DNA from 2 places in the Streptomyces sp. NPDC057099 genome. Region 2 is predicted to be linked to the other one. Evidence: predicted binding sites of a transcription regulator. Region 2 holds the regulator's gene; the other holds the start of a gene.
What was found. The regulator HrcA, encoded in region 2, represses chaperone genes, less so after heat shock. The targets are predictions, from matches to a motif close to TTNGCACTCNGNNNNNCNGAGTGCNAA.
Positions count from the first base shown of each region.

Region 1: groES (co-chaperone GroES) is a predicted target of HrcA. The motif match lies at 997-1,023, and genes of this name have one in related genera.

Region 1 covers NZ_JBHUTX010000005.1:344,471-358,647, forward strand. The annotation lists gene ACFT4A_RS10240 (polysaccharide deacetylase family protein) at 1-236, shown strand, start outside; gene ACFT4A_RS10245 (polysaccharide deacetylase family protein) at 233-964, shown strand; gene groES (co-chaperone GroES) at 1,170-1,478, shown strand; gene groL (chaperonin GroEL) at 1,600-3,225, shown strand; gene ACFT4A_RS10260 (ester cyclase) at 3,298-4,005, opposite strand; gene ACFT4A_RS10265 (SDR family NAD(P)-dependent oxidoreductase) at 4,113-4,886, opposite strand; gene ACFT4A_RS10270 (MOSC domain-containing protein) at 4,981-5,649, opposite strand; gene ACFT4A_RS10275 (LysR family transcriptional regulator) at 5,731-6,627, shown strand; gene ACFT4A_RS10280 (WhiB family transcriptional regulator) at 6,675-7,004, opposite strand; gene ACFT4A_RS10285 (response regulator transcription factor) at 7,385-7,996, shown strand; gene ACFT4A_RS10290 (sigma-70 family RNA polymerase sigma factor) at 8,613-9,200, shown strand; gene guaB (IMP dehydrogenase) at 9,350-10,858, shown strand; gene ACFT4A_RS10300 (GuaB3 family IMP dehydrogenase-related protein) at 10,975-12,099, shown strand; gene ACFT4A_RS10305 (nucleotide sugar dehydrogenase) at 12,115-13,323, opposite strand; gene ACFT4A_RS10310 (glycerol-3-phosphate dehydrogenase/oxidase) at 13,594-14,177, shown strand, end outside.
Region 2 covers NZ_JBHUTX010000004.1:246,671-260,847, forward strand. The annotation lists gene ACFT4A_RS07895 (AMP-dependent synthetase/ligase) at 128-2,011, shown strand; gene ACFT4A_RS07900 (two-component system response regulator) at 2,076-2,531, opposite strand; gene ACFT4A_RS07905 (HAMP domain-containing protein) at 2,528-6,559, opposite strand; gene ACFT4A_RS07910 (SpoIIE family protein phosphatase) at 6,752-9,082, shown strand; gene hemW (radical SAM family heme chaperone HemW) at 9,123-10,355, shown strand; gene ACFT4A_RS07920 (DUF3097 domain-containing protein) at 10,460-11,257, opposite strand; gene ACFT4A_RS07925 (MBL fold metallo-hydrolase) at 11,289-12,020, opposite strand; gene hrcA (heat-inducible transcriptional repressor HrcA) at 12,192-13,208, shown strand; gene dnaJ (molecular chaperone DnaJ) at 13,208-14,177, shown strand, end outside.

The DNA.
Region 1 (14,177 bases), on a different contig from region 2:
TGCGCGCCGCCAAGGCCTGCGGCATCGAGTACGCGCCCCTGTGGAACGCGGAGGTCTTCGTCGACCACTGGGAGTACCGCGAGGCGGACCGGAGGCTGCGCCCGGGCGACATCGTCCTCAGCCACTTCCGGGGCCGCGAGCAGTGGAAGGGCGCGATGCCCGACATGATCCGCCGCTTCCTGAACAAGGTCACGACCGAGGGATACGCGGTGGGGCGGCTGGAGGACTACCTGTGAGGCGGCTGCCGAGGGCCACGGCGCTGTGCGCGGGCGTGCTCCTGCTGGCCGGATGCGCCGGGGCGGCGGGGGAGCGGGCGGGAGCGGACGGCCGGGGCCAGGACCCGACGCACGCGGCCGGCCGGCTCGCGCGTCCGGTACGCCTGCCGCCCGTCGTGGACCGGGTCCGCACCCGCGACCCGGTCGTCTTCCTCACCTACGACGACGGAGCCGAACGCGACCCCGGCTTCGCCGCCCTCGTCCGCGAACGGCGGCTCCCGGTCACCCTGTTCCTCACGGACGGTGTCGCGGGCCCCGGATACGGCCGGCTGGCCCGGCTGCGCGCGGTCGGCGCGTCCCTCCAGAACCACACCCTCGACCACCCGGCCCTGCGCGGCCTGCCCTACGCGGGCCAGCGCGCCGAGATCTGCGGCCAACAGCACAAACTCCGCTCCCGCTTCGGCATCCGCCCCCACCTCTTCCGCCCGCCGTACGGCACCTACGACACGACGACCCTGCGCGCCGCCGCCGACTGCGGCAGCACGGCGGTCGTCCTCTGGCGGGCGTCCCTGTCCGCCGACGGCGAACTGACGTACACCCACGGCGAGCCGCGCCTTGGCCCCGGCGACATCGTCTCCGTGCCGTCGGCCCCGACGGAGCCCCTGTCACCGACGGCACGGACCGTGCGGCTGCTGAGGGAGATCGAGGGGAGCGGGCTGCGGGTGGGGCGGCTGGAGGACTACCTCTGACACGAACTCCCCGGCCGACGCGCCGCCGGCAATTAGCAGTCCGCTTGACCGAGTGCTAATCGCGGTCATAGTCTCGGCTCTGGCACTCCCCACTGGAGAGTGCCAACACAGCGACGGGCAGGTCCGGCACCCGCGACGACGGATCCACCTGGTCGCCACCTCAGACAGTTAACCCCGTGAGATCTCCGAAGGGGGAGGTCGGATCGTGACGACCACCAGCTCCAAGGTTGCCATCAAGCCGCTCGAGGACCGCATCGTGGTCCAGCCGCTCGACGCCGAGCAGACCACCGCCTCTGGCCTGGTCATCCCGGACACCGCCAAGGAGAAGCCCCAGGAGGGCGTCGTCCTGGCCGTGGGCCCGGGCCGCTTCGAGGACGGTAACCGTCTTCCGCTCGACGTCTCCGTCGGCGATGTCGTGCTCTACAGCAAGTACGGCGGCACCGAGGTGAAGTACAACGGCGAGGAGTACCTCGTCCTCTCGGCTCGCGACGTGCTCGCGATCGTCGAGAAGTAATTCACCCCGCAATACCAGCATTGCAGTGAACTGCGCCCCTGGCCCCCGCGACCTTATGAAGCCGGGCGTCGGGGGCGCGGTTCGTTTCACCCACGTTTTCCGAGAGGGCTGAACCGCTCCCATGGCGAAGATCCTGAAGTTCGACGAGGACGCCCGTCGCGCCCTCGAGCGCGGCGTCAACAAGCTTGCCGACACGGTCAAGGTGACGATCGGCCCCAAGGGCCGCAACGTCGTCATCGACAAGAAGTTCGGTGCCCCCACCATCACCAACGACGGCGTGACCATCGCCCGTGAGGTAGAGGTCGAGGACCCATACGAGAACCTCGGTGCCCAGCTGGTCAAGGAGGTGGCGACCAAGACCAACGACATCGCGGGTGACGGTACGACCACCGCGACCGTGCTCGCCCAGGCGCTCGTGCGCGAGGGCCTGAAGAACGTCGCCGCCGGTGCCTCCCCGGCCGCCCTGAAGAAGGGCATCGACGCCGCGGTCAAGGCCGTGTCCGAGGAGCTCCTCGCGACCGCCCGCCCGATCGACGAGAAGTCCGACATCGCCGCCGTCGCCGGTCTGTCCGCCCAGGACCAGCAGGTCGGCGAGCTCATCGCCGAGGCGATGGACAAGGTCGGCAAGGACGGTGTCATCACCGTCGAGGAGTCCAACACCTTCGGTCTGGAGCTGGACTTCACCGAGGGCATGGCCTTCGACAAGGGCTACCTGTCGCCGTACTTCGTGACGGACCAGGAGCGCATGGAAGCCGTCCTGGACGACCCGTACATCCTCATCACGCAGGGCAAGATCTCCGCCATCGCGGACCTGCTGCCGCTGCTGGAGAAGGTCATCCAGGCCAACGCCTCCAAGCCGCTGCTGATCATCGCCGAGGACGTCGACGGCGAGGCGCTGTCCACCCTCGTCGTGAACAAGATCCGCGGCACCTTCAACGCCGTCGCCGTGAAGGCCCCCGGCTTCGGCGACCGCCGCAAGGCGATGCTGCAGGACCTCGCGGTCCTCACCGGCGCCACGGTCGTCTCCGAGGAGGTCGGCCTCAAGCTCGACCAGGTCGGCCTGGACGTCCTCGGCTCCGCCCGCCGCATCACCGTCACCAAGGACGACACCACGGTCGTCGACGGCGCCGGCAACAAGGACGACGTGCAGGGCCGCGTCGCCCAGATCAAGGCCGAGATCGAGTCCACGGACTCCGACTGGGACCGCGAGAAGCTCCAGGAGCGCCTCGCGAAGCTGGCCGGCGGCGTGTGCGTCATCCGCGTCGGTGCCGCCACCGAGGTCGAGCTCAAGGAGCGCAAGCACCGTCTGGAGGACGCCATCTCCGCGACCCGCGCCGCGGTCGAGGAGGGCATCGTCTCCGGTGGCGGCTCCGCGCTCGTCCACGCCGTGAAGGTCCTCGAGGGCAACCTCGGCAAGACCGGCGACGAGGCCACCGGTGTCGCCGTCGTCCGCAAGGCCGCCGTCGAGCCGCTGCGCTGGATCGCCGAGAACGCCGGCCTGGAGGGCTACGTCATCACCTCCAAGGTCGCCGAGCTCGACAAGGGCCAGGGCTTCAACGCCGCGACCGGCGAGTACGGCGACCTGGTCAAGGCCGGCGTCATCGACCCGGTCAAGGTCACCCGCTCCGCCCTGGAGAACGCCGCCTCCATCGCCTCCCTCCTCCTCACGACCGAGACCCTGGTCGTCGAGAAGAAGGAAGAGGAGGAGCCGGCCGCCGCGGGCCACGGCCACGGCCACTCCCACTGAGGCACCGACCTCGTAGCAGAAGCCCCCGTTCCGCCCAGGCGGACGGGGGCTTCTCCCGTTCGTACGGCGGAGTCACAGCTCCAGCGGATCGAGCGCCCCGAGCTGCTGCATCAGCCCCAGCCGGTCGTACTCCCACCAGCCCTCGGCGATCTTCCCGTCCGGTGTGCACCGGTACACGGTCGTCCCGGTCATGGTGACGTCCTTCCCGGTCGGCGGAATCCCGAGGAATTCACCCTTGTGGTGCCCCTGCCAGGCCCACCGGGTGCACACCCGGTCGCCCTGGGCGATCTGGTCCTCGATCGTGAACGAGAAGTCGAACCCGCCCCGCCACACCTCCACCTCGCGCCGCAGCGCGTCCAGCCCGATGACGTCCTGCGGATTGGCGGGATCGTGGTCGTGGTAATCCTCGATGAACACGTCGTTGAACGGGGGCGCCGCACCCTGTCCGGGCGCCTGCTCGAAGAACCTGCGCGCGGTGGCCGCGTACAGCTGCTCGTCCCGCACCACGTCGAGGTCCGTGAACGTCGGCGTCTCGTCGCAGAGCGCCACCATCTCCCGGAAGATCCGCCCGGTCTCCGGAAGCCCGGAGTTCCGCATCGCCTCCTCGTACGACGGGAACTCCACGATCTCGACGACGTGCGACGCGTCGGCCCGGTCCTTCGCGACCACACTGTGCGACGCCGTCCGCTTCCCTCTGGTCTGCTCGACCCACTGATCCATCAGCCGGTTCATCTCGTCGAGCCGACTGGTCCTGCACTCGATGAGCTGTACGAACGTCATGGCCCTCGCCTCCGGGATCGCTGGAGTCGGCTGGACAGCTCCATTCTCCCAAGCGGGCCGCCCCGGTGCCTCCCGGCGCTGCGGCGTCCCTCTCGCCACCGAGCCCGCTACTGCGGCCCGTACTTCCGACCCGTCTTCGACGAAACCGCCCCGAGCATCCCCCGCGGCACCAGCTTCGCCGCCCCCATCAGCGCCTTGTACCGCGGGTCCGGGATCGACAGCGTCTTGCCCCGGGCCAGATCGTGCAGCGCCGCCGCCACCAGCTTGTCCGCGTCGAGCCACATCCAGCTCGGGATGTTGTCCGTGCCCATGCCGGCCCGGTCGTGGAACTCCGTGCGCACGAAGCCGGGGCAGAGCGCCATCAGCCGTACGCCGCTGCCGGCCAGGTCGCGCGCCGCGCCCTGCGTGAACTGCACGACCCAGGCCTTGGACGCGCCGTAGGTGCCCCGCGGGACGAACGCGGCGACCGACGCGACATTGACGACACCGCCCCGGCCGCGCGCCCGCATGCCCTCGGTCGCCGCCGACGTCAGCCGCAGCACCGCCTCGCAGTGCACCTTGAGCATCCGCAGCTCATCGGCCATGGAGACATCGAGATAGCGGCCCTTGTTGCCGAAGCCGGCGTTGTTGACCAGGAGGTCGACGGGGTTCTTGCGGTCGCCCAGCCGGCCGGCCACGGCCTCGATGCCCTTGTCCTCGGCCAGGTCGGCCGTCAGCACCTCCGCCTCGATGCCGTGCCCGTCGTGCAGCTCGGTCGCCTGTTCCCTGAGCCGCTTGGTGTCGCGGGCCACCAGCACCAGGTTGTGCCCGTCCGCCGCCAGTCGCCGCGCGAACGCGGCCCCGATGCCTGCCGTCGATCCCGTAATCAGAGCCGTTGTCATGGCAGAAGGTTAGTGACCCGGACTGGGTGCGTCCGCTTCCGGACGGGGCCTTCGGCGGTGAAGGGTCGGTGGAGACAGTCGCGGTGAGGCGCCGTCAGGCCCCGTTCTTCTCCACGTACTCCCGCGCCCAGCGCAGCACCTCCGGGTGCAGCGCCTCACCCGCCGCCAGCAGCCGCGGCAGCAGCGTCCGTTCGGTGGTCACCGCCCTGAACTGCAGGGCCACGGTCACGTCGTGGTCCGGCCGGTGCACGATCTCGACGGCGTCGCCCGCGCGAATCGCGCCGGGCTCGATCACCCGCAGATACGCCCCCGGCGCGCCCCGCCGGGTGAACCGCTTCACCCAGCCCTTCTCCTCCAGATGGCCCTGGAACGTGCGGCACGGGATCCGCCCGGAGGTGATCTCCAGGACCACCTCGGGCCCGATGCGCCAGCGCTCGCCGATCCGCGCGCCGGACACGTCCAGCCCCTGGGTCGTGAGGTTCTCGCCGAACGCCCCGTCGGCCAGCGTCCGGCCCAGCTCGCGCTCCCACTCGTCCAGGTCCTCGCGCGCCATCGCGTACACCGCCTGGTCGTCACCGCCGTGGTGCTCCAGCTTGCACACCGCGTCCCCGGCCAGCCCGCTCCCGCCGATGCCCTTGGGCCCGGGCGCCGACACCCGCACGGCCCCGTCCACCGGCCGCTTGTCGATCCCGGTCACGCCCTCCGGGTTGTCCGTGTACGGCACAGCCTCGGCACGGCCCAGATTCACAGACAGAAGCTTCATGCCTTGCACGGTAAGGGACCGGTCCTCAAAGCGTCGACGCATTATTCGCATCGAGATCAAAGAGGCGCTTATCCTCGAAGGGTGATCGAAGCCCGCCATCTCCGCGTACTGCGCGCCGTCGCCGCCACCGGTTCCTTCTCCGCCGCGGGGCGTGAGCTGGGCTGCACACAGCCCGCCGTCAGCCAGCAGATGAAGGCCTTGGAATCCTCCGTCGGCACCCCTCTGCTCATCCGCACCGGGCGTGAGATGCGCCTGACCCAGGCCGGTGAGGCGCTGGTGCGGCACGCCGCCGGGATCCTCGCCGGGCTCACGGCCGCGGAGGAGGAGATCGCCGCCATCGCCGGGCTGCGCGCGGGACGGGTCCGGCTCGTCTCCTTCCCCAGCGGCAGCTCCACGCTGGTGCCGACGGCCCTCGCCGCGCTGCGCGCCGCACACCCCGGCACCCGTGTCTCCCTGGAGGAGGCCGAACCGCCCGCATCGGTCGGGCTGCTGCGCGAGGGCGACTGCGACGTGGCGCTCGCCTTCCGCTACGAGGGCGCGGCGGGTGCGGAGGAGTGGGACGACCTCGTCGTACGGCCGCTGCTGTCGGACCGGCTCGTCGCCCTCGTGCCGGAGCGGCACCGGCTCGCGGGCGCGCGGTCCGTCGCCATCGGGGAACTCGCGCAGGAGCCGTGGATCGCGGGCTGCCCGCGCTGTCGCGGTCAGTTGGTCGAGGTGTGCGCGGCGGCCGGCTTCACGCCTCGCATCGACTTCGCCACCGACGACTATCCGGCGGTGGTCGGCCTGGTCGGCGCCGGACTGGGCGTGGCCGTGCTGCCGCAGCTGGCCGTCGAGTCGGTACGGCCCCGGGGTGTACGCACCGTGACGCTGGAACCGGCGGTGCGGCGGGAGATCGTCGCGCTCACCCTGCCCGACCTCGCACAGGTCCCGGCGGTGTCGGCGACGCTCGACCAGCTGGCGCGGGCGGCCGTCCGCTAGCGAGCACCAGGGGCACGCGTGCGCGTGCCGTTCGCAGAAACGTTATTTCAATGGTGTGAGGCGGTGTGCCCGCCAGGTGCCGACGCCGACACCAGCCGGTTGCGCGCCCGCCCCATGAGCTCTTCGCGCTCGTCCTCGGTCAGCCCGCCCCACACGCCGTACGGCTCACGCACCGCCAGCGCGTGAGCGGCGCACTCGGCGCGTACCGGGCACCTCATGCAGACCTCTTTGGCCGAGTTCTCGCGAGCACTCCGAGCCGCACCGCGCTCGCCCTCCGGATGGAAGAAGAGCGAGCTGTCCACCCCGCGACAGGCAGCCAGCAGCTGCCAGTCCCACAGGTCCGCGTTCGGTCCGGGAAGGCGGGAGAAATCTGCCATTACGTGACCCCTTGTAGCCGTTTTGGGCGGATCCGGTGTCTACGACCGTACAACTACGATCTAAGGAGATGAAAATATGACTCATTGCGAATCTAGCTCCAGACACTGGCAAAGCGGAAGAAATGGGTCTGAATGGGGCATAGGTTGTGATGAAAGTTCGCGGGTCTGCTGTGCATGTCTGCACCGTGTCCGCCCCCTCACGTAGAGTGCCGAAGAGGACAGCCGACCCCGTAACTCTTTCGAGTGACCGTCGTTGAGAGTGCGAGGCGGTTGAAGGAACAAGCGCTCGGACGGGCGTCCGAGACGGTCGACCGCACAGGTGACGATTCCGTACCAGCCTGGAGGCTCAAGGTGACGTGCATCAGCTGCGGAGGGCGGTCATGACTTCCGTCCTCGTCTGCGACGACTCCCCGCTTGCCCGAGAGGCGCTCCGTCGTGCGGTCGCGACCGTGCCCGGCGTAGAGCGCGTGACGACGGCGGCCAACGGCGAGGAAGTCCTCCGCCGCTGGGGGGCCGACCGCTCGGACCTGATTCTGATGGACGTGCGCATGCCCGGTCTGGGCGGCGTCGAGACGGTCCGGCGGCTGCTGTCCGCCGACCCCGGTGCGCGCATCATCATGCTCACCGTCGCCGAGGACCTGGACGGCGTGGCCCTCGCGGTCGCCGCCGGTGCCCGCGGCTATCTGCACAAGGACGCCTCCCGCGCCGAGCTGCGCGCGACGGTGACGCAGGCCCTGGCCGACCCGACCTGGCGGCTCGCCCCACGCCGGCTGCGCTCGGCCGAGATGGGCGCCGCGCCCACGCTCACGGCGCGTGAGATCCAGGTCCTCGAAGGCATGAGCCACGGCCGCTCGAACGCGGAGATCGGCCGCGAGCTGTTCCTCTCCGAGGACACCGTCAAGACCCACGCCCGGCGCCTGTTCAAGAAGCTCGGCGCCTCGGACCGGGCCCACGCCGTGGCGCTCGGCTTCCGGTGGGGCCTGGTGCGCTAGGGCCTGTCGTTTGGATCAGGGCGCAGGGAACTGACGGCGTCTTGTCGGCGCCGGTGAGCGGGGTCTGGTGCGTGCAGCTGCAAGGCGGAGGACGGCGGCGATGCGGAGCATCGGCAACCGACGACAACGCGGCAGATGCGCGTGCCAGGGCCCGCGTCTGCGGCGTGATCCAAATGACAGGCCCTCAACCTGTCCTTCGGATCGGGTCGGCTTCGGCGCGAGGCACCCGGCGCGGGCCGGGCGGCGGGGGCATGCGGATGCCCCCGCGCGAGCCGTACGCACGCGTGCGACAGCTCGGCGGGGTGCCTGCGGGGCCGCTCGGCTCCCGGACGATCCGAACGGCAGGTCCTGAGGGCGGCCGCGCGTGTGGCGGTGGTCGCAATGGGGGCGCGAAGAGGCAGGTGGGCGGGGTCGGCCCGGGTGTCCGCCGGGTGCCCGCTGCTTGTTTCGCCGCGGATGCCGCATCCTTGAGGGTGTGGAGTTCCTCGGGGACGAGTCGGTCGAGCGGAAGGGGAGGGCGCAGGGGATGAGTGCCGGCGCACCTGCTCATAACGCTTCGGTGCACAACAACGGGCGCGGTGCCGCGGACCCGGTGGCCGCAGGGCACCATGGACCGATGCGCGATGACGAGGCGGTCAATGCCCAAGGGGCGATCGGCGCGCTCGTCCACCGCGCCGTCGACGGGGACGAGCAGGCCACGCACGATCTGCTCGCCCATGTCCACCCCCTGGCGCTGCGCTACTGCCGCACCCGGCTGTCCCGTCTCCCCGGCGATGCCAGGCACTTCGTGGAGGACCTCGCCCAGGAGGTGTGCGTGGCGGTGCTCCTCGCGCTGCCCCGCTACCGGGACACCGGGCGTCCCTTCGAGGCGTTCGTCTTCGCCATCGCCGCGCACAAGGTCGCCGACCTGCAGCGCGCGGCGATGCGCCACCCCGGCTCGACGGCCATCCCCTCCGACGAGATGCCCGAGCGCCCCGACGACTCCCTGGGACCGGAAGAACGCGCGCTGCTGAGCAGTGACGCGGCATGGGCCAAGAAGCTCCTGGCCAACCTGCCCGAGAACCAGCGGGAGCTGCTGCTGCTGCGCATCGCGGTGGGGCTCACGGCCGAGGAGACGGGCCAGATGTTGGGAATGTCACCCGGCGCCGTCCGGGTGGCGCAGCACCGGGCGCTGAGCCGGCTGCGGGCGCTCGCCGAGCAGTAGGCCTTCAGCAGCCCTTGGTTGAACAGGTGGTGCGTGGCCTCCGTACGAACATACGAAGCCCCGAGCCGACCGGAACCGTGGAATGAGACAGCCGCGCTTCCCGTTAGCATGGACATCCGCACCGATCAAGGCCATTTGGGGAAGGTGTCATGACTGCAAACGTCGACGGAGTGCCCGGAAAATTCGCGACACTCGGGCTGACCTACGACGACGTGCTGCTGCTGCCGGGCGCGTCGGACATGGCTCCCGACGAGATCGACACCGCCTCGTACGTCTCGAAGAACGTGCGGGTCAACATCCCGCTGCTGTCCGCCGCCATGGACAAGGTCACCGAGTCGCGCATGGCGATCGCGATGGCTCGCCAGGGCGGCGTCGGCGTGCTGCACCGCAATCTGTCCATCGAGGACCAGGCCAACCAGGTCGACCTGGTGAAGCGGTCCGAGTCGGGCATGGTGGCCGACCCGATCACGGTCCACCCGGACGCCACGCTTGCCGAGGCCGACGCGCTGTGCGCCAAGTTCCGCATCAGCGGCGTCCCGGTCACCGACCCCGCCAAGAAGCTGCTCGGCATCGTCACCAACCGCGACATGGCCTTCGAGACCGACCGCACCCGCCGGGTCCGGGAGGTCATGACGCCGATGCCGCTGGTCACCGGCAAGGTCGGCATCTCCGGTGTCGAGGCCATGGAGCTGCTGCGCAAGCACAAGATCGAGAAGCTGCCGCTGGTCGACGACGACGGCGTCCTCAAGGGCCTGATCACCGTCAAGGACTTCGTCAAGGCGGAGAAGTACCCGAGCGCCGCAAAGGACGCGGAGGGCCGCCTCCTCGTCGGTGCCGCCGTCGGTGTCGCGGGTGACTCCTACGAGCGGGCCCAGGCCCTGATCGAGGCGGGCGTCGACTTCATCGTCGTCGACACCGCGCACGGCCACTCCCGGCTGGTCGGCGACATGGTCGCCAAGATCAAGTCGAACGCGAACGGTGTCGATGTCATCGGCGGCAACATCGCCACGCGCGACGGTGCCAAGGCCCTGGTCGACGCGGGCGTCGACGGCATCAAGGTCGGTGTCGGCCCCGGCTCCATCTGCACCACCCGTGTGGTCGCCGGTGTCGGTGTCCCGCAGGTCACGGCCATCTACGAGGCCGCTCTCGCCGCCAAGGAGGCCGGTGTCCCGGTCATCGGCGACGGCGGTCTGCAGTACTCCGGCGACATCGCCAAGGCCCTGGTCGCCGGCGCGGACACCGTGATGCTGGGCTCGCTGCTGGCCGGCTGCGAGGAGTCGCCGGGCGAGCTGCTCTTCATCAACGGCAAGCAGTTCAAGTCGTACCGCGGCATGGGCTCTCTGGGCGCCATGCAGACCCGCGGCGACCGCAAGTCCTTCTCCAAGGACCGCTACTTCCAGGAGGGCGTCGCCTCCGACGAGCAGCTGGTCCCCGAGGGCATCGAGGGCCAGGTGCCCTACCGCGGCCCGCTCTCCTCGGTCGTCCACCAGCTGGTCGGCGGCCTGCGCCAGTCGATGTTCTACGTCGGCGGCCGCACGGTGCCGGACCTCCAGGACAACGGCCGTTTCGTCCGGATCACGTCCGCGGGCCTCAAGGAGAGCCACCCGCACGACATCCAGATGACGGTCGAGGCGCCCAACTACAGCCGTAGCAAGTGACCCGCACGCGCGCGTGAGACGGACCAGGGGCGGTCCCGGAGCATCCGGGACCGCCCCTGTCGTGCCCGTCGGCGATACTGGAAGACGCTGCAACGCATCAGGGAAAGGCCACAAACGTGACTGAGATCGAGATCGGGCGCGGCAAGCGCGGCCGCCGGGCGTACGCCTTCGACGACATCGCCGTCGTCCCCAGCCGCCGTACGCGGGACCCGAAGGAGGTCTCGATCGCCTGGCAGATCGACGCCTACCGCTTCGAGCTGCCGTTCCTGGCCGCCCCCATGGACTCGGTCGTCTCCCCGGCCACCGCCATCCGCATCGGCGAGCTCGGCGGCCTCGGCGTGCTGAACCTCGAGGGCCTGTGGACGCGCCACGAGGACCCGCAGCCGCTGCTGGACGAGATCGCCGAGCTGCCCGCCGAGGCGGCGACCCGGCGCCTCCAGGAGATCTACGCCGCGCCGATCAAGGAGGAGCTGATCGGCGCCCGCATCAAGGAGGTGCGCGACTCGGGCGTGGTCACGGCCGCCGCGCTCTCCCCGCAGCGCACGGCCCAGTTCTCCAAGGCCGTCGTCGACGCGGGCGTGGACATCTTCGTCATCCGCGGTACGACGGTCTCGGCGGAGCACGTCTCCGGCGCGTCCGAGCCGCTGAACCTGAAGCAGTTCATCTACGAGCTGGACGTCCCGGTGATCGTCGGCGGCTGCGCCACGTACACCGCGGCCCTGCACCTGATGCGCACCGGCGCGGCCGGTGTGCTGGTCGGCTTCGGCGGCGGCGCCGCGCACACCACGCGCAATGTGCTCGGCATCCAGGTCCCCATGGCGACGGCGGTCGCCGACGTCGCGGCCGCGCGCCGTGACTACATGGACGAGTCCGGCGGCCGGTACGTGCACGTGATCGCGGACGGCGGTGTCGGCTGGTCCGGCGACCTGCCCAAGGCGATCGCCTGCGGTGCCGACGCGGTCATGATGGGCTCCCCGCTCGCGCGCGCGACCGACGGTCCGGGCAAGGGGCACCACTGGGGCATGGAGGCCGTGAACGAGGAGCTGCCGCGCGGCAAGAAGGTCGACCTCGGCACGGTCGGGACCATCGAGGAGATCCTCACCGGCCCGTCCCACACCCCCGACGGCTCGATGAACCTCTTCGGCGCCCTGCGCCGCGCCATGGCCACCACCGGCTACAGCGAGCTGAAGGAGTTCCAGCGCGTCGAGGTGACGGTGGCGGACTCGCAGCACCGGCGGTAGGCCCCGGATACGACGTCACAGACGGTGGGCGGCACCCATGGGTGTCGCCCCTCGTGTGTCCAGGAGCAGCTGCGCCTTCACCGACAGGCCCTGGAGGTCGTACGTGCGGTGCTGCTGGAGCAGGATGGTCAGATCCGCGTCGGCGGCCGCTTCGTAGAGCGAGTCCGCCCGGGGGACGGGGCGGTCGAGGACGCTCCAGTCGGGGACGTAAGGGTCGTGGTAGCTGACCGACGCGCCCAGGTCCGTCAGACGCAGGGCGATCTCCTCGGCGGGGGTGCCCTGGAGGTCGGCGAGGTCGGGCTTGTAGGTGACGCCCAGGAGCAGCACGCGGGCGCCGCGCGCCGACTTGCCGTGCTCGTTGAGGAGCTGGGCGCCGCGCTGGACGACGTAGCGGGGCATCCGGCTGTTGACCTTCTGGGCCAGTTCCACCATGCGCAGACTGCGGCCGCCGTGGGCGGTCAGGTCCTGCGGGAAGGTGTGGCCGCCGACGCCCGGGCCGGGGCGGAAGGCCTGGAAGCCGTACGGCTTGGTCTCCGCGCAGCGGATCACGTCCCACAGGTCGACGCCCAGGTCGTGGCAGAGCGCGGCCATCTCGTTGACGAGGGCGATGTTGACGTGCCGGTAGTTGGTCTCCAGCAGCTGCACGGTCTCCGCCTCGCGCAGTCCACGCGCGCGTACCACCTTGTCCGTGAGCCGTCCGTAGAAGGCGGCGGCCGACTCGGTGCAGGCCGGGGTGAGGCCGCCGATGACCTGCGGGGTGCCGGCGGGGGTGAAGTCGCGGTTGCCGGGGTCGACGCGGCTGGGGGAGTGGGCGAGGTGGAAGTCGCGGCCCGCCCGCAGGCCCGAGCCCTCCTCGAGGAGCGGGCGCAGGAATTCCTCCGTCGCCCCGGGGTACACAGGTGACTCCAGGATCACGGTGGTGTGCGGGCGCAGATGGGCGGCCAGGGTGCGGGCGGCCGTCTCCACCTGGCTCAGATCGAGCCCTCCGTCCGTGCCCGGCGGGGTCGGTGCGCAGATCACCGCGGTGCGCACCCTGCCGAGCTCGGCGGCGTTCGTGGTCGGCCGGAAGCCCTTCGCGAGCATGCGGCGCAGTTCGGCGGGGCTGAGGGAACCGGTCTCGGGTCCGGTCCGGTAGCCGATGGTGGGGATGCCGGCGGCGACGGCGGCCTGAGCCACGGGCAGGCCGTAAGGGCCGAGTCCGATGACGGCGAGATCTGCGGGCACGGCGAGGCCGTCCTTCCCGTAGCCGAAGTGGGACAGGTGCGCAAGCCCTGTGGACAGGACGGGCGAGTGCAATGTCAGACTAGGAGTAAATATGACCGTTATGTGGGATTGCCTGGCCGAGTTTCGGTGAGTGTTCCGTGCGGGTTGTCCACAGGCTGAGGGCCCGTGGTGGCTGAAGTCGGGCAACCCGGTCAGAATTTGGGCATGGGGGGTACGGACGGGGCTTCACCCGACGGGTGCGGCCGGCGCGACCGATGAGCGGGAGGCAGCGTGAGGACAGCGACACTCGGGCCGGAGCAGCGAGCCGAGTCACTGGCATCCATGGCCGAGCGAGAGCTGGACGTGCTGGTCGTGGGCGCGGGCGTGGTCGGTGCGGGCACCGCCCTCGACGCCGTGACCCGGGGCCTCGCCACGGGCCTGGTCGAGGCCCGCGACTGGGCCTCGGGCACCTCCAGCCGGTCCAGCAAACTGATCCACGGCGGTCTGCGCTATCTGGAGATGCTCGACTTCGCGCTCGTCAGGGAGGCGCTGAAGGAGCGCGGCCTGCTGCTGGAGCGGCTCGCCCCGCACCTGGTGAAGCCCGTGCCGTTCCTGTACCCGCTGCAGCACAAGGGCTGGGAGCGGCTCTACGCCGGGTCGGGCGTCGCGATGTACGACGCCATGTCCATGGCACGCGGCCATGGCCGGGGCCTGCCGATGCACCGCCACCTGACCCGCTCTCACGCCCTGCGCGTGGCGCCCTGCTTGAAGAAGGACGCGCTGGTCGGGGCGCTCCAGTACTACGACGCCCAGATGGACGACGCCCGCTATGTGACCAACCTGGTGCGCACGGCGGTGGCGTACGGCGCTAAAGC
Region 2 (14,177 bases):
TTACGCGGGGACCGGTCGGCCTTTACTCTGATCCCTGCTCGATAGTTACTCGCGAGTTAAACAACGGCTCGCGAGTAAAACCAGCCGCACCTGAGCCAGCCGCCTGACGCGGGCCCCGGAGGACGTCGTGAGCGACACACAGACCCTGATCGAGAACCGTCCGCCGTCGGTGGCGGGCCTGTTCCTGGAGCGCGTGGCGGCCACGCCGGACGCCGAGGCCTATCGGTATCCGGTCCCATCGTCCTCCGGTCAGGGGCCGGACGAGTGGAAGTCGCTGAGCTGGGCGCAGGCCGCCGAACGGGTCTACGCCATCGCGGCGGGACTCATCGAGCTGGGCGTGCGGGCCGAGCAGCGCGTCGCGCTCGCCTCCAGCACCCGGATCGAGTGGATCCTCGCCGACCTCGGCATCATGTGCGCGGGCGCCGCGACCACCACGGTGTACCCGCAGACCAACGCCGAGGAGTCCGCCTACATCCTGTCGGACTCCGAGAGCCGGGTGCTCATCGCGGAGAACGTCGACCAGCTGGCCAAGGCGAAGGAGAAGCGCGCCGAGCTGCCCGAGCTGACCCATGTCGTGGTCGTCGACCCGGCGGGTCTGGCGAGCGAGGAGAGCGCCGACTGGATCCTCACCCTCGACGAGCTGGAGAAGCGCGGCGCGGCCCGCCTGGAGAAGGACCCCGACCTGATCAAGGAGCGGGTCGGCGCCATCACCAAGGACCAGCTCGCCACCCTCATCTACACCTCCGGCACCACCGGCCGCCCCAAGGGCGTGCGCCTTCCGCACGACAACTGGTCGTACATGGCGAAGGCGATCGCCGCGACCGGCCTGGTCAGCAGCGAGGACGTGCAGTACCTGTGGCTGCCCCTCGCGCACGTCTTCGGCAAGGTGCTCACCTCCGGCCAGATCGAGGTCGGGCACGTCACCGCCGTGGACGGCCGCGTCGACAAGATCATCGAGAACCTGCCGATCGTGCAGCCCACGTACATGGCTGCAGTGCCGCGCATCTTCGAGAAGGTCTACAACGGCGTCGCCGCCAAGGCCCGTGCGGGCGGCGGGGCCAAGTACAAGATCTTCCAGTGGGCGGCCGAGGTCGCCCGCGAGTACGCCAAGGTCTCCCAGGACAACTTCCGGCGCACCGGCACCCTGTCCGTGCCCTTCGGCCTCGGCGCCAAGCACAAGGTCGCCGACGCGCTGGTGTTCGCCAAGATCCGTGAGGCCTTCGGCGGCAACCTGCGGGCCTGTGTCTCCGGGTCGGCCGCCCTCGCGCCGGAGATCGGGTACTTCTTCTCCGGCGCCGGCATCCACATCCTCGAGGGCTACGGCCTCACCGAGTCCTCGGCGGCTTCGTTCGTGAACCCGGGCGAGGCCTACCGCACCGGTACGGTCGGCAAGCCGCTGCCCGGCACGGAGGTGCGGATCGCGGACGACGGGGAGATCCTGCTGCGCGGCCCCGGCATCATGGAGGGCTACCACGGGCTGCCCGAGAAGACCGCCGAGGTGCTGGAGTCGGACGGCTGGTTCCACACCGGGGACATCGGGGAGCTGTCGGCCGACGGGTACCTGCGGATCACCGACCGCAAGAAGGACCTCATCAAGACCTCGGGCGGCAAGTACATCGCGCCGGCGGAGGTCGAGGGGCAGTTCAAGGCGGTGTGCCCGTACGTGTCCAACATCCTGGTGCACGGGGCCGACCGGAACTTCTGCACGGCGCTGATCGCTCTTGACGAGTTGGCCATCGTGGAGTGGGCGAAGGAGAACGGGCTCGGGGGGAAGTCGTACGCCGAGATCGTGGCCGCGCCCGCGACGGTGGCGATGGTCGACGGGTATGTGAAGCAGCTCAACGAGGGGCTTCAGAAGTGGCAGACCATCAAGAAGTTCCGGTTGCTGCCGCGGGATCTTGATGTGGAGCACGGGGAGATCACGCCGAGTCTGAAGTTGAAGAGGCCGGTTGTGGAGCGGGAGTACAAGCATCTGATCGAGGAGATGTACGAAGGCTCTCGCGAGGCGTAGGTGTGGGTCGGGAGCGCGGGCGGCTGCGGGTTGTTCGTGGTTGCTCGCGCAGTTCCCCGCGCCCCTAGGTGGCCGAACCAACTCGGCGTTTGAGGTCCTGGATCTCCGTTCGCAGGCGTTCCACCTCTCTGCCCTTGCGGTAGAGGTCCAGGAAGACGCTGACCTTCGCGCGTAGGACCCATGGGTCGAAGGGCTTCGTCAGGTAGTCGGCGGCGCCGGTCGCGTAGCCGCGGAAGGCGTAGCCCGAGTCGTCGTCCGCTCCGGTCAGGAAGATGATCGGGACGTCTCGGGTCTGGTCGAGGCGTTTGATGTGGGCGGCTGTCTCGAAGCCGTCCATGCCCGGCATGCGGATGTCGAGCAGGACCAGGGCGATCGGCTGCCGCAGGAGGGCCTTCATGGCCTCCTCGCCCGAACGGGCGCGGACCAGCGGTTCGTTGAGGGAGGCGAGGACGGCCTCCAGGGCGGTCAGGTTGTCCTCCATGTCGTCGACCAGGAGGATTCCGGCGCGATCGGTGCTCATGACGGTCGAGTCTCCTCCGCCGGGTCCTCTGTGTCCTCCGCGTGCTCCGGGTCCAGCAGTTCGCACACGACCGTCAGCAGCCGGTCGATGTCCACCGGCTTGGGCACGTAGTCGTTGGCGCCGCGGGCGATGGACTTCTCCCGGTCGCCCGGCATCGCCTTCGCGGTCAGCGCCACGATCGGCAGGCCCGTCCAGCGGGGAGCGCGGCGGATGGCGGAGATGGTCTCGTAGCCGTCCATCTCCGGCATCATGATGTCCATCAGGACCAGTTCGACGTCCGCGCTGCGCTCCAGGGTCTCGATGCCCTCGCGGCCGTTCTCCGCGTACAGCACGGTCATGCCGACCCGGCCCAGGACATGGGTCAGGGCGAACACGTTGCGGATGTCGTCGTCGACGATCAGCACCCGGCGCCCGGCCAGGATCCGGCCCGGCCTGCCGGACGTCCACGCCTCCAGCTTCGTCGGCGCCGGCCAGGAGTCCTCCGTGTCGTGCGCGGCCGGGTAGGGTCCCACCGTCGACTGGAGGGGCAGGGGCAGGGCAGCGCGCTCCTCCGGGACCGGAATCGGAGCCGTGTGGCCGGGGCTGACGACCGGGACGTACAGGGTGAACCTGGAGCCCTTGCCGGGCTCGCTCTCGGCGATGATCCGGCCGCCGAGCAGGCCCGCGATCTCCCGGCTGATCGACAGGCCGAGGCCGGTGCCGCCGTACTTGCGGTTGGTGGTGCCGTCGGCCTGCTGGAACGCCTCGAAGATCACCGGGAGTTTCTCCGGCGCTATGCCGATGCCCGTGTCGGACACGGCGAAGGCGACGACGTCGTCGGCGTCCCGGACATGGTGGCGCTCGGCATCCTGCACCACCCGGTCGACCCGCAGCTCGACCTTGCCCGACGCGGTGAACTTGATCGCGTTGGACAGGAGATTGCGCAGGATCTGCTGGAGCCGTTGTTCGTCCGAGTACATCTCGCGCGGCACGTCCTCGCCGACCGCGACCTCGAAGGCGAGGCCCCGGTCGATGGTGAGGGGGCGGAACGTGGCGTGGACGTAGTCGAGCAGCTTGATCAGCGGGAGCCGCTTGGGGCGTACGTCCATCCGGCCCGCCTCGATCTTCGACAGGTCGAGGATGTCGTTGATCAGCTGGAGCAGGTCCGAGCCCGAGCGGTGGATCGTCGTCGCGAACTGCACCTCCTGGTCGGAGAGACGGCCGTCCGGGTTGTCGGAGAGCAGCCGGGCCAGGATCAGCAGGGAGTTCAGCGGGGTGCGCAGCTCGTGCGACATGTTCGCCAGGAACTCCGACTTGTACTGCGAGGACGTGGCCAGCAGGGCGGCCTTCTCCTCCAGTGCGGCGTTGGAGCGCTGCAGCTCGCCCTGCTGCTTCTGGAGTTCGTCCGAGCGCTCCTGGAGCTGCATGGCGAGGCGCTGGGACTCGCCGAGCAGGGACTCCGTGCGGGAGTTGGCGATGATCGTGTTGATGGCGACGCCGATGGTGTTGACGAACTGGTCGAAGAACGCCAGGTGCACATCGGAGAAGCGGGAGAACGAGGCGAGCTCGATGACACCGAGGAGCTTGTCCTCGAAGAGGATCGGGATGATGACGATCGTGGTGGGGGCCGCCTCGCCCAGGCCACTGTTGATCTTGATGTAGTCGGGCGGGGCGCCCTCCACCAGGATCCGCTTCTTCTCCCGGGCCGCCTGCGCGACCAGGCCGTGCACGGGGAGGCCGCCGGTCTCCACGGTCGCGTCCTGGGCGGCGCCGTAGCCGGCGATGAAGGCCAGGCCCTTGATCGGCACGGCGGTGCGCAGGACCGCGCCGTCCTCGTCCGGGTCGGCCAGGTAGAACGCGCCGTACTGGGCGTTCACCAGCGGGGTCAGCTCCCGGAGTATCAGGTCGGCGACCTCCATCAGGTCGCGGTGGCCCTGCATCAGGGCGGCCAGGCGGGCCAGATTGGACTCCAGCCAGTCCTTCGCGCGGGTCGTCTCGCGGAGGTTGGCCACCATCAGGTTGATGTTGTCCTTCAGCTCGGCGACCTCGCCGCGCGTCTCGACCGTGATCGAGCGGGACATGTCGCCCTGGGCCACGGCGGAGGCGACCTCGGCGATGGCGCGGACCTGGGTGGTGAGGTTGAGCGCGAGTTCGTTGACGTTCGTCGTCAGGCGCTTCCAGGTGCCGTAGACGCCCTCGACCCGGGCCTGGCCGCCCAGTTGGCCCTCGCTGCCGACCTCGCGGGCCACGCGGGTGACCTCGGAGGCGAAGGAGGACAGCGTGTCGACCATCGTGTTGATGGTGGTCTTCAGCTCCAGGATCTCGCCGCGCGCGTCCACGTCGATCTTCCGGGACAGGTCGCCCTGCGCCACGGCCGTCGCCACCTGGGCGATGTTGCGCACCTGGGAGGTGAGGTTGTCGGCCATGTAGTTGACGTTGTCCGTCAGGTCCCGCCAGACGCCGGAGACGCCCAGCACCTGGGCCCGTCCGCCGAGCCGGCCGTCGGTGCCGACCTCGCGGGCCACGCGGGTCACCTCGTCGGCGAAGGCGCGCAGCTGCTCCACCATCGTGTTGACGGTGTCCTTCAGCTCCAGGATCTCGCCCCGGGCGTCGACCGTGATCTTCTTCGACAGGTCGCCGTTGGCGACGGCGGTGGTCACCTGGGCGATGTTGCGCACCTGGGAGGTCAGGTTCAGCGCCATGAAGTTGACGTTGTCGGTGAGGTCCTTCCAGACCCCGGAGACGCCCCTGACCTGGGCCTGACCGCCGAGGTTGCCTTCGGTGCCGACCTCGCGGGCGACGCGCGTGACCTCGTCGGCGAAGGCGGAGAGCTGGTCGACCATCGTGTTGATCGTGGACTTGAGCTCCAGGATCTCGCCCTTGGCCTCCACCGTGATCTTCTTGCCGAGGTCGCCCTGGGCGACGGCGGTGGAGACGAGGGCGATGTTCCGCACCTGGGAGGTGAGGTTGTCCGCCATGAAGTTGACGTTGTCGGTGAGGTCCTTCCAGACCCCGGAGACGCCCCTGACCTGCGCCCGGCCGCCGAGGTTGCCTTCGGTGCCGACCTCGCGGGCCACGCGCGTGACCTCGTCGGCGAAGGCGGAGAGCTGGTCGACCATCGTGTTGATGGTCGACTTGAGCTCCAGGATCTCGCCCTGCGCGGCGACCGTGATCTTCTGGGACAGATCGCCGTTGGCCACGGCCGTGGTCACCTGGGCGATGTTGCGGACCTGGGAGGTCAGGTTCGACGCCATGAAGTTGACGTTGTCGGTGAGGTCCTTCCAGACCCCCGACACGCCCCGCACCTGCGCCCGGCCGCCCAACTGGCCCTCGGTGCCGACCTCGCGGGCGACGCGCGTGACCTCGTCGGCGAAGGCGGAGAGCTGGTCGACCATCGTGTTCACGGTCAGCTTCAGTTCCAGCAGCTCGCCGGTCGCCTCCACCGTGACCGTGCGGGTCAGGTCGCCCCGGGCCACCGCCGTCGTCACGGCCGCGATGTCCCGCACCTGGGCCGTCAGCCGGGACGCCATGGTGTTGACGGCCTCGGTGACGTCCCGCCAACTGCCCGACAGGCCGCGCACATTGGCCCGGCCGCCGAGCCGTCCCTCGGTGCCGACCTCGCGCGCGACCCGGGTCACCTCGCCCGTGAAGAGGGACAGTTGGTCCACCATCGTGTTCACGGCCCGGCCGAGGCGACGCAGGTCGCCGCGTAACTGCCGGGTCCCGTCGTGCAGATCGACCCGCTGGGTCAGATCGCCTCCGGCCACCGCGTCCAGTACGCGCGTGGCGTTCGCCGCCGGGGCGACCAAGGCGTCGAGGAGCTGGTTCACGTCGTTGACGCGGGAGGTCCACAGGCCCTGGCCCGGGCTGGCCGAGAGGCGCTCGTCGAGCCGGCCGTGCCGCACCAGCTCCCGTCGGACGCGCTGGACCTCGGTGGTGAAGTGCACGCTGCGGTCCATGATCTGGTTGTAGACCGCGGTGAGTTCGGCCACCATCCCGTGGCCGGATTCCGGCACTTTGGTGAAGTCGCCGTCGCGTGCGGCGGTCATCGCGGCAAGGAGTGGACGCAGATCGGATGTACGAATCTGACCGTCTTCGTACCGGTCTTCGACCACAGGCGTAGCACTGTTCTCACTCATGGCGGCCCACTTCGGTAACTCGGCGCTTATGGGCGGGGTCAGTCTGTCACTCTGTCGGCATCGACTGTGGCGTATTCGTACGAACTGCCCGGGGAGCTGTCCATGGGGGCCATTCCGACGCAACGGGAGACCGCCTCCCGTGCCTCGCAGGCGCCTGCACACGCTTCGGAGACGCCCGCGTCCGGTGAGGACGCGCTCGTCTCCGAGGAGCCCGTACCGACCGCCGAGACACGCACGCCCGACGTGTGCGCCCCGGCCTGCGCGGCGCCCGCACCCATATCCCAGGCGCCCGCACGGGAGTGCGCGCGGGCGCACGCGACCCTGTCCGGCAGCTCGCTCGCGCCGGGCACCGCGCGCGCCCTGGTGCGCTCGGCGCTCGCCGAGTGGACCCGGCTCGGTCTGCCCGGCACCGAGCACCTCACCGACCGCCTCGCCGACGACGCCACGCTCGTCGTCAGCGAGCTCGTCACCAACGCCGTCGTGCACGCCGGCACGGACGTCGAGCTGGAGTGCCGGCTGGAGGGCGCCGAAGGCGGCGACCGCGGCGACGGCGGCGACGGCGTCGACACGGAGACGGTCGCGCTCGTCGTCGAGGTCTGCGACCACCACCCCTCACGCGCCCCGCGCGGCGGCGAACCGGAGACACCGCACGACATGCCCGAGTACGGGCGCGGCCTGCGGCTCGTCGGCGCGCTCTCCGAGGCCTGGGGCATCACGTACCGCACGGGCCGGAAGACCGTGTGGGCGCGGTTGCCCGCCGGGGGGTGCGCGGCGGGCGAGCAGATCGAGGCGTACGCCGAGGAGCAGGCGCTGGCGCGCGGGCTGCGGGTGGCGGAGATCCTGGCACCGGAGCCGCGCCAGGGCTGGGAGGCCGAAGGGCTGCCGGGTGCGTCGGACGCGGCGGACGCGGGGGAGTCGAGGGAGGCCGGACGGGGTCGGCGGGACGCGCAGGACTTCCGGGACGCGCAGCACTCTCGCGCTGTGCAGGACTCTCGCGGCTTACGGGACCGACAGGGCTCACCGGACCGACAAGACCCCCGTGGCCTACGGGACTCACGTGACTGGAACGACGTACGGGACTGGCGGGACCGTCACGAGGGCGGCTGTGACGGGCGCGACGGTGCCTGGCTGGGCCGCGGGGCCCTCTCCTTCCTCGCGGAGGCCTCCGACCTGCTCGCCGGGCAGCTCGACGAGGACCTGGTAGCCGCCCTCGCCGGGCAGCTGATCGTGCCGCGGCTGGCCGACTGGTGCGCGGTGTGGCTGGAGGACGAGGCCACCGGCGGCGGCTGGAGCGGCGGGGCCGGAGCGGGCGGGGCGCGCCTGGCCCGGGTCTGGCACGGCAGCGAGAACCGCATCGAGGAGCTGCGCCGGGCCCTGGAGAAGGACCCGCCGCACCCGTCCGACCCGCCCGGGTCCTGGCCCGTCGACTATCCCTGGCCGGGCGAGGCGCTCGGTGACGCGCCGGGCGAGCCGGGGTCGGCGCTCGCGTACCGGCTGGTCGCCGGGGGACGCCCGCTGGGCACCCTGGTCATCGGCCGGTCCGGGGCCGCCGGCTTCCCCGACGAGATCACCGGCCTCGTGGAGGATCTCAGCCGCCGCGTCGCCCTCGCCATCGGCGCCGCCCGCCAGTACGCCCGCCAGGCCACCATCAGTGCCGTACTCCAGCGCGGACTGCTGCCCGGCGCCGTCGCCGAGATCCCCGGGGTGCGCAGCGCGCTCGTCTACGAGCCGTACGACAAGGGCGGGCCCAGCGGCGACTTCTACGACCTGTTCCCGGCCGGAGACGGCCGCTGGTGCTTCGCCGTCGGCGACGTCCAGGGCAAGGGGCCCGAAGCGGCCGTCGTGATCGGACTGGCCCGGCCCTGGCTGCGGCTGCTGGCCCGGGAGGGCTACCGGGTCGCCGACGTCCTCGACCGCCTCAACCAGCTCCTCCTCGACGACGCCACGGAGGCCGCCGACGCGGCGGCCCGGGCGCTGGTGGCCGCGGGCGCCCGGCCGACCCCGCCCGGCGACGGCCCCCAGACCCGCTTCCTGTCCCTGCTCTACGGCGAACTGGTCCCCTTCGACGGTGGTGTCCGCTGCACCGTCGCCTCCGCCGGGCATCCGCTGCCCCTGCTGCTCGGGGCGGGCGGCGAGGTCCACGCGACAGCGCGGCCGCAGACCCTCCTGGGCGTCGTCGAGGACGCCACGTACACCAGCGACACCTTCGAGCTGCGGCCCGGCGACACGCTGCTGTGCGTCACCGACGGCGTGACCGAGCGCCGCTCCGGCTCCCGCCAGTTCGACGACGAGGACGGGCTCGCGGCAGCCCTGGCCGGGTGCGCGGGGCTGGACGCCGAGCTGATAGCCGAGCGGATCAAACGGCTGGTGCACGAGTTCGGGGCCCGGCCCCCGGCCGACGATCTCGCGCTGCTGGTGCTCCAGGCGGAGTGAGCAGACGGAGCGACCGCGCGGGTGCTGGACAATGGAAGGCATGCCTTCCGCACTTCCCGACGGCGAGCCCGTCCCCGACGACGGCGCGCTGCCCGTGTCCGCGCTCGCCGGGGCCGCCGACCGCCCGCTCGGGTTCTATCTGCACGTCCCGTACTGCGCGACCCGCTGCGGCTACTGCGACTTCAACACCTACACGGCGACCGAGCTGCGCGGCACGGGCGGTGTGCTGGCCTCCCGCGACAACTACGCCGAGACGCTGGTCGAGGAGGTCCGCCTGGCACGCAAGGTGCTGGGCGATGATCCGCGGCCCGTTCGTACGGTGTTCGTGGGCGGGGGGACGCCCACGCTGCTGGCCGCCGGTGATCTCGTACGGATGCTGGGCGCGATCCGTGACGAGTTCGGACTCGCGCCGGACGCCGAGGTCACGACGGAGGCGAATCCGGAGTCGGTGGATCCGGCGTATCTCGCCGCGCTGCGGGAGGGCGGCTTCAACCGGATCTCGTTCGGCATGCAGAGCGCGCGGCAGCATGTGCTGAAGGTGCTGGACCGTACGCATACGCCCGGGCGCCCCGAGGCGTGTGTGGCGGAGGCGCGGGCGGCGGGCTTCGAGCACGTCAACCTCGACCTGATCTACGGCACGCCGGGGGAGAGCGACGACGACTGGCGGGCCACGCTGAGCGCGGCGCTGGGGGCGGGGCCGGACCATGTCAGCGCCTACGCGCTGATCGTCGAGGAAGGCACGCAGCTGGCCCGTCGTATCCGCCGGGGCGAGGTCCCCATGACGGACGACGATGTGCACGCCGACCGCTATCTCATCGCCGAGGAGGCGCTGTCCTCGGCGGGGTTCGAGTGGTACGAGGTGTCCAACTGGGCGACCTCGGAGGCGGGGCGGTGTCTGCACAACGAGCTGTACTGGCGGGGGGCCGACTGGTGGGGGGCCGGGCCGGGGGCGCACAGCCATGTGGGGGGCGTGCGGTGGTGGAACGTCAAGCATCCGGGCGCTTATGCGGGGGCGCTGGCGGTGGGGCGGTCGCCTGGGGCCGGGCGTGAGGTGCTGGCGGAGGAGGACCGGCGGGTCGAGCGGATTCTGCTGGAGTTGCGGCTGCGGGAGGGGGTGCCGTTGGCGTTGCTGCGGGAGGAGGGGCTTGCCGCGTCGCGGCGGGCTTTGTCGGACGGGCTTCTGGATGCGGGGCCGTATGAGGACGGGCGCGCGGTGCTGACCTTGCGGGGGCGGTTGCTGGCGGACGGGGTTGTACGGGACCTCGTGGACTGAGGTGCTCGGGGTTCTTGCTGGGGCCGGGTGGGTCCGCAACCCGGCGTGGCGGGGTGCCGCTTCTTTGGGACGGGAGCCGCCCCTAGCGGCACGCATGCCCGCAGCTAAGCGGTTACGAAGTCGATCAGCTCCTCGACCCTGCCCAGCAGCTCCGGCTCCAGGTCCTTGTACGAGCGCACCCCCGACAGGATCCGCTGCCAGGCCGCGCCCGTGTTGGGGGGCCAGCCCAGGGCCCGGCACACGCCCGTCTTCCAGTCCTGGCCGCGTGGTACCCGGGGCCATGCCTCGATGCCCAGGGACGACGGTTTCACCGCCTCCCAGATGTCGATGTACGGGTGGCCCACCACCAGGGCGTGCTCGCTCGTGACCGACTCGGCGATGCGCCACTCCTTGCTGCCCGGGACCAGGTGGTCCACCAGGACGCCGAGGCGGGCGTCCGGGCCGGGGGCGAAGTCGGTGACGATCGCGGGCAGGTCGTCGACGCCCTCCAGGTACTCCACGACCACGCCCTCGATGCGCAGGTCGTCGCCCCACACCTTCTCGACCAGCTCGGCGTCGTGCCGGCCCTCGACGTAGATGCGGCCGGCGCGTGCCACACGCGCGCGTGCGCCGGGGACGGCCACCGAACCGGAGGCGGTGTGCGTGGGGCGGGCGGGGCCGGACGACGGGCGGACCAGCGTCACCACCCTGCCCTCCAGCAGGAAACCGCGCGGCTCCATCGGGAACACCCGGTGCTTGCCGAAGCGGTCCTCCAGCGTCACCGTGCCCGCCTCGCAGCGGATCACCGCGCCGCAGAAGCCGCTCCCCGCCTCCTCGACCACCAGGCCCGGATCCGCCGGAACCTCGGGTACCGGCTTCGGCTTCTTCCACGGCGGAGTCAGATCGGCGGAGTACTGGCGCATTCGAATGACGATAGGAGAAGGCGTACGGCGATCACCGCGACACGCCGAAACGCGCGGCCAGCGCGTCCCGCTGGGCCCGGACGAACGCCGCATCTACCACCGCTCCGTGACCGGGCACGTACAGTGCGTCGTCACCGCCCAGGTCGAGCAGCCGGTCCAGCGCGGCCGGCCAGTGCGACGGCACGGCGTCGGGGCCCGCCTGGGGTTCGCCGGACTCCTCGACCAGGTCGCCGCAGAACACCACCTCCGGATCACCCGGCACCAGCACCGCCAGGTCGTGCGCGGTGTGCCCCGGGCCCACGTTCGCCAGCAGCACCTGGCGGCCGCCGCCCAGGTCGAGCGTCCACTCGCCGGAGACCAGGTGGCCGGGCGGGACCAGCCGCTCCGCCGCCTCCTCGGCCGCGGACGCCGCCAGGCCCTGTCGCACCCCGTCCTCGCGCAGTTCCTCGCGGTCTCGCACCCGGGTCAGGAGCGCGTCCACGCCCACCGCGCCGAACACCTCGGTGTCCGGGAGCGCCGCGGCGCCGAAGACATGGTCGAAGTGCGGATGGGTCAGCGCGAGATGTGTCACACGGTGACCGGTGAGTGCCCGCGCCTGCGCGCCCAGTTTCGCGCCCTCGGCGAGGCTGGACCCCGCGTCGATCATGAGAACCGCCCCCTCGCCGGCGACCAGCCCGATCGTGCAGTCCCACACCGGCAGCCGGCACCGGCCCACACCGGCGGCCACGCGTTCCCATCCGAGCTCTTCCCAAGTCACCGTCATACGGCGACGCTAGCGGGTGCGCCCCGCCCGGGGTGCGGCGCGCACGACCAGCCTTGCCGGGGGTGTACCCCACCGCCGTACACTGGGCCGGGGGATGCTGGCACTCGCACGCATAGAGTGCCAGGCCGCGACAGGCAGGCAGCAGGCGGACGACTTCTGGAGGTGCGCGCGATGCTCAGTGAACGCAGGCTTCAGGTGCTGCGCGCCATCGTCCAGGACTATGTCGGCACCGAGGAGCCCGTCGGCTCCAAGGCCCTCACCGAGCGGCACAGCCTCGGCGTCTCCCCGGCCACCGTCCGCAACGACATGGCGGCCCTCGAGGACGAGGGATACATCGCCCAGCCGCACACCAGTGCCGGGCGCATCCCCACCGACAAGGGCTACCGGCTGTTCGTGGACAAGCTGGCCGGCGTCAAGCCGATGACCGCGCCCGAGCGGCGCGCGATCCAGAACTTCCTCGAGGGCGCCGTCGACCTCGACGACGTCGTGGCGCGTACGGTTCGGCTGCTGGCGCAGCTCACGCGCCAGGTGGCCGTCGTGCAGTACCCGTCGCTGACCCGGTCGACCGTGCGGCATGTGGAGTTGCTCTCCCTCGCGCCCGCGCGGCTGATGCTCGTGCTGATCACGGACACCGGGCGGGTCGAGCAGCGGGTGGTCGACTGCCCGGCGCCCTTCGGCGAGGCCTCGCTCGCGGATCTGCGCGCACGGCTCAACAGCCGTGTCGCCAACCGCCGTTTCGCGGATGTGCCGAGTTTGGTGGAGGATCTGGCGGAGGCGTTCGAGCACGAGGACCGGGGCACGGTTTCCATGGTGCTCTCCACGCTTCTGGAGACGCTCGTCGAGGAGAACGAGGAGCGGCTGATGATCGGCGGCACCGCCAATCTCACCCGCTTCGGGCATGACTTTCCCCTGGTGATCCGGCCGGTGCTGGAGGCGCTGGAGGAGCAGGTCGTGCTCCTCAAGCTGCTCGGCGAGGCGAAGGATCCGGGCGTGACCGTACGTATCGGTCATGAGAACGCCCACGAAGGACTCAACTCCACGTCCGTCGTGTCGGTCGGCTACGGTTCGGGCGGCGAGGCAGTCGCCAAGCTCGGCGTGGTCGGACCGACCCGCATGGACTACCCGGGAACGATGGGAGCGGTACGCGCAGTGGCACGGTACGTCGGACAGATCCTGGCGGAGTCGTAGTGGCCACGGACTACTACGCCGTACTCGGCGTGCGCCGCGACGCGTCGCAGGAAGAGATCAAGAAGGCCTTCCGGCGGCTCGCACGCGAGCTGCATCCGGACGTCAACCCCGATCCGAAGACCCAGGAGCGGTTCAAGGAGATCAACGCCGCCTACGAGGTGTTGTCGGACCCGCAGAAGAAGCAGGTCTACGACCTCGGCGGCGACCCGCTCTCGCAGGCCGCGGGCGGCGGCGCGGGCGGCTTCGGAGCCGGTGGCTTCGGGAACTTCTCCGACATCATGGACGCGTTCTTCGGCACGGCGTCGCAGCGCGGTCCGCGCTCGCGCACCCGCCGCGGCCAGGACGCGATGATCCGTATCGAGGTCGAGCTCGACGAGGCGGCCTTCGGTACGACCAAGGACATCCAGGTCGACACGGCCGTCGTCTGCAACACCTGCAGCGGCGAGGGTGCCGCGCCGGGTACGAGCGCGCAGACGTGTGACATGTGCCGCGGTCGCGGTGAGGTGTCGCAGGTCACCCGGTCGTTCCTCGGCCAGGTCATGACGTCCCGGCCCTGCCCGCAGTGCCAGGGCTTCGGGACCGTGGTGCCGACGCCGTGCCCGGAGTGCGCCGGCGACGGCCGCGTCCGCTCCCGGCGGACCCTGACCGTGAAGATCCCCGCCGGTGTCGACAACGGCACGCGCATCCAGCTCGCCGGCGAGGGCGAGGTCGGGCCCGGTGGCGGTCCCGCCGGTGATCTCTACGTCGAGATCCACGAACTTCCGCACTCCACCTTCCAGCGGCGCGGCGACGACCTGCACTGCACGGTGACGATCCCCATGACGGCCGCGTGTCTCGGCACGAAGGTGCCGCTGGAGACGCTGGACGGCATGGAGGAGGTCGACATCCGCCCGGGCACCCAGTCCGGCCAGTCGATCCCGCTGCACGGCCGGGGCATCACGCACCTGCGGGGCGGCGGACGCGGCGACC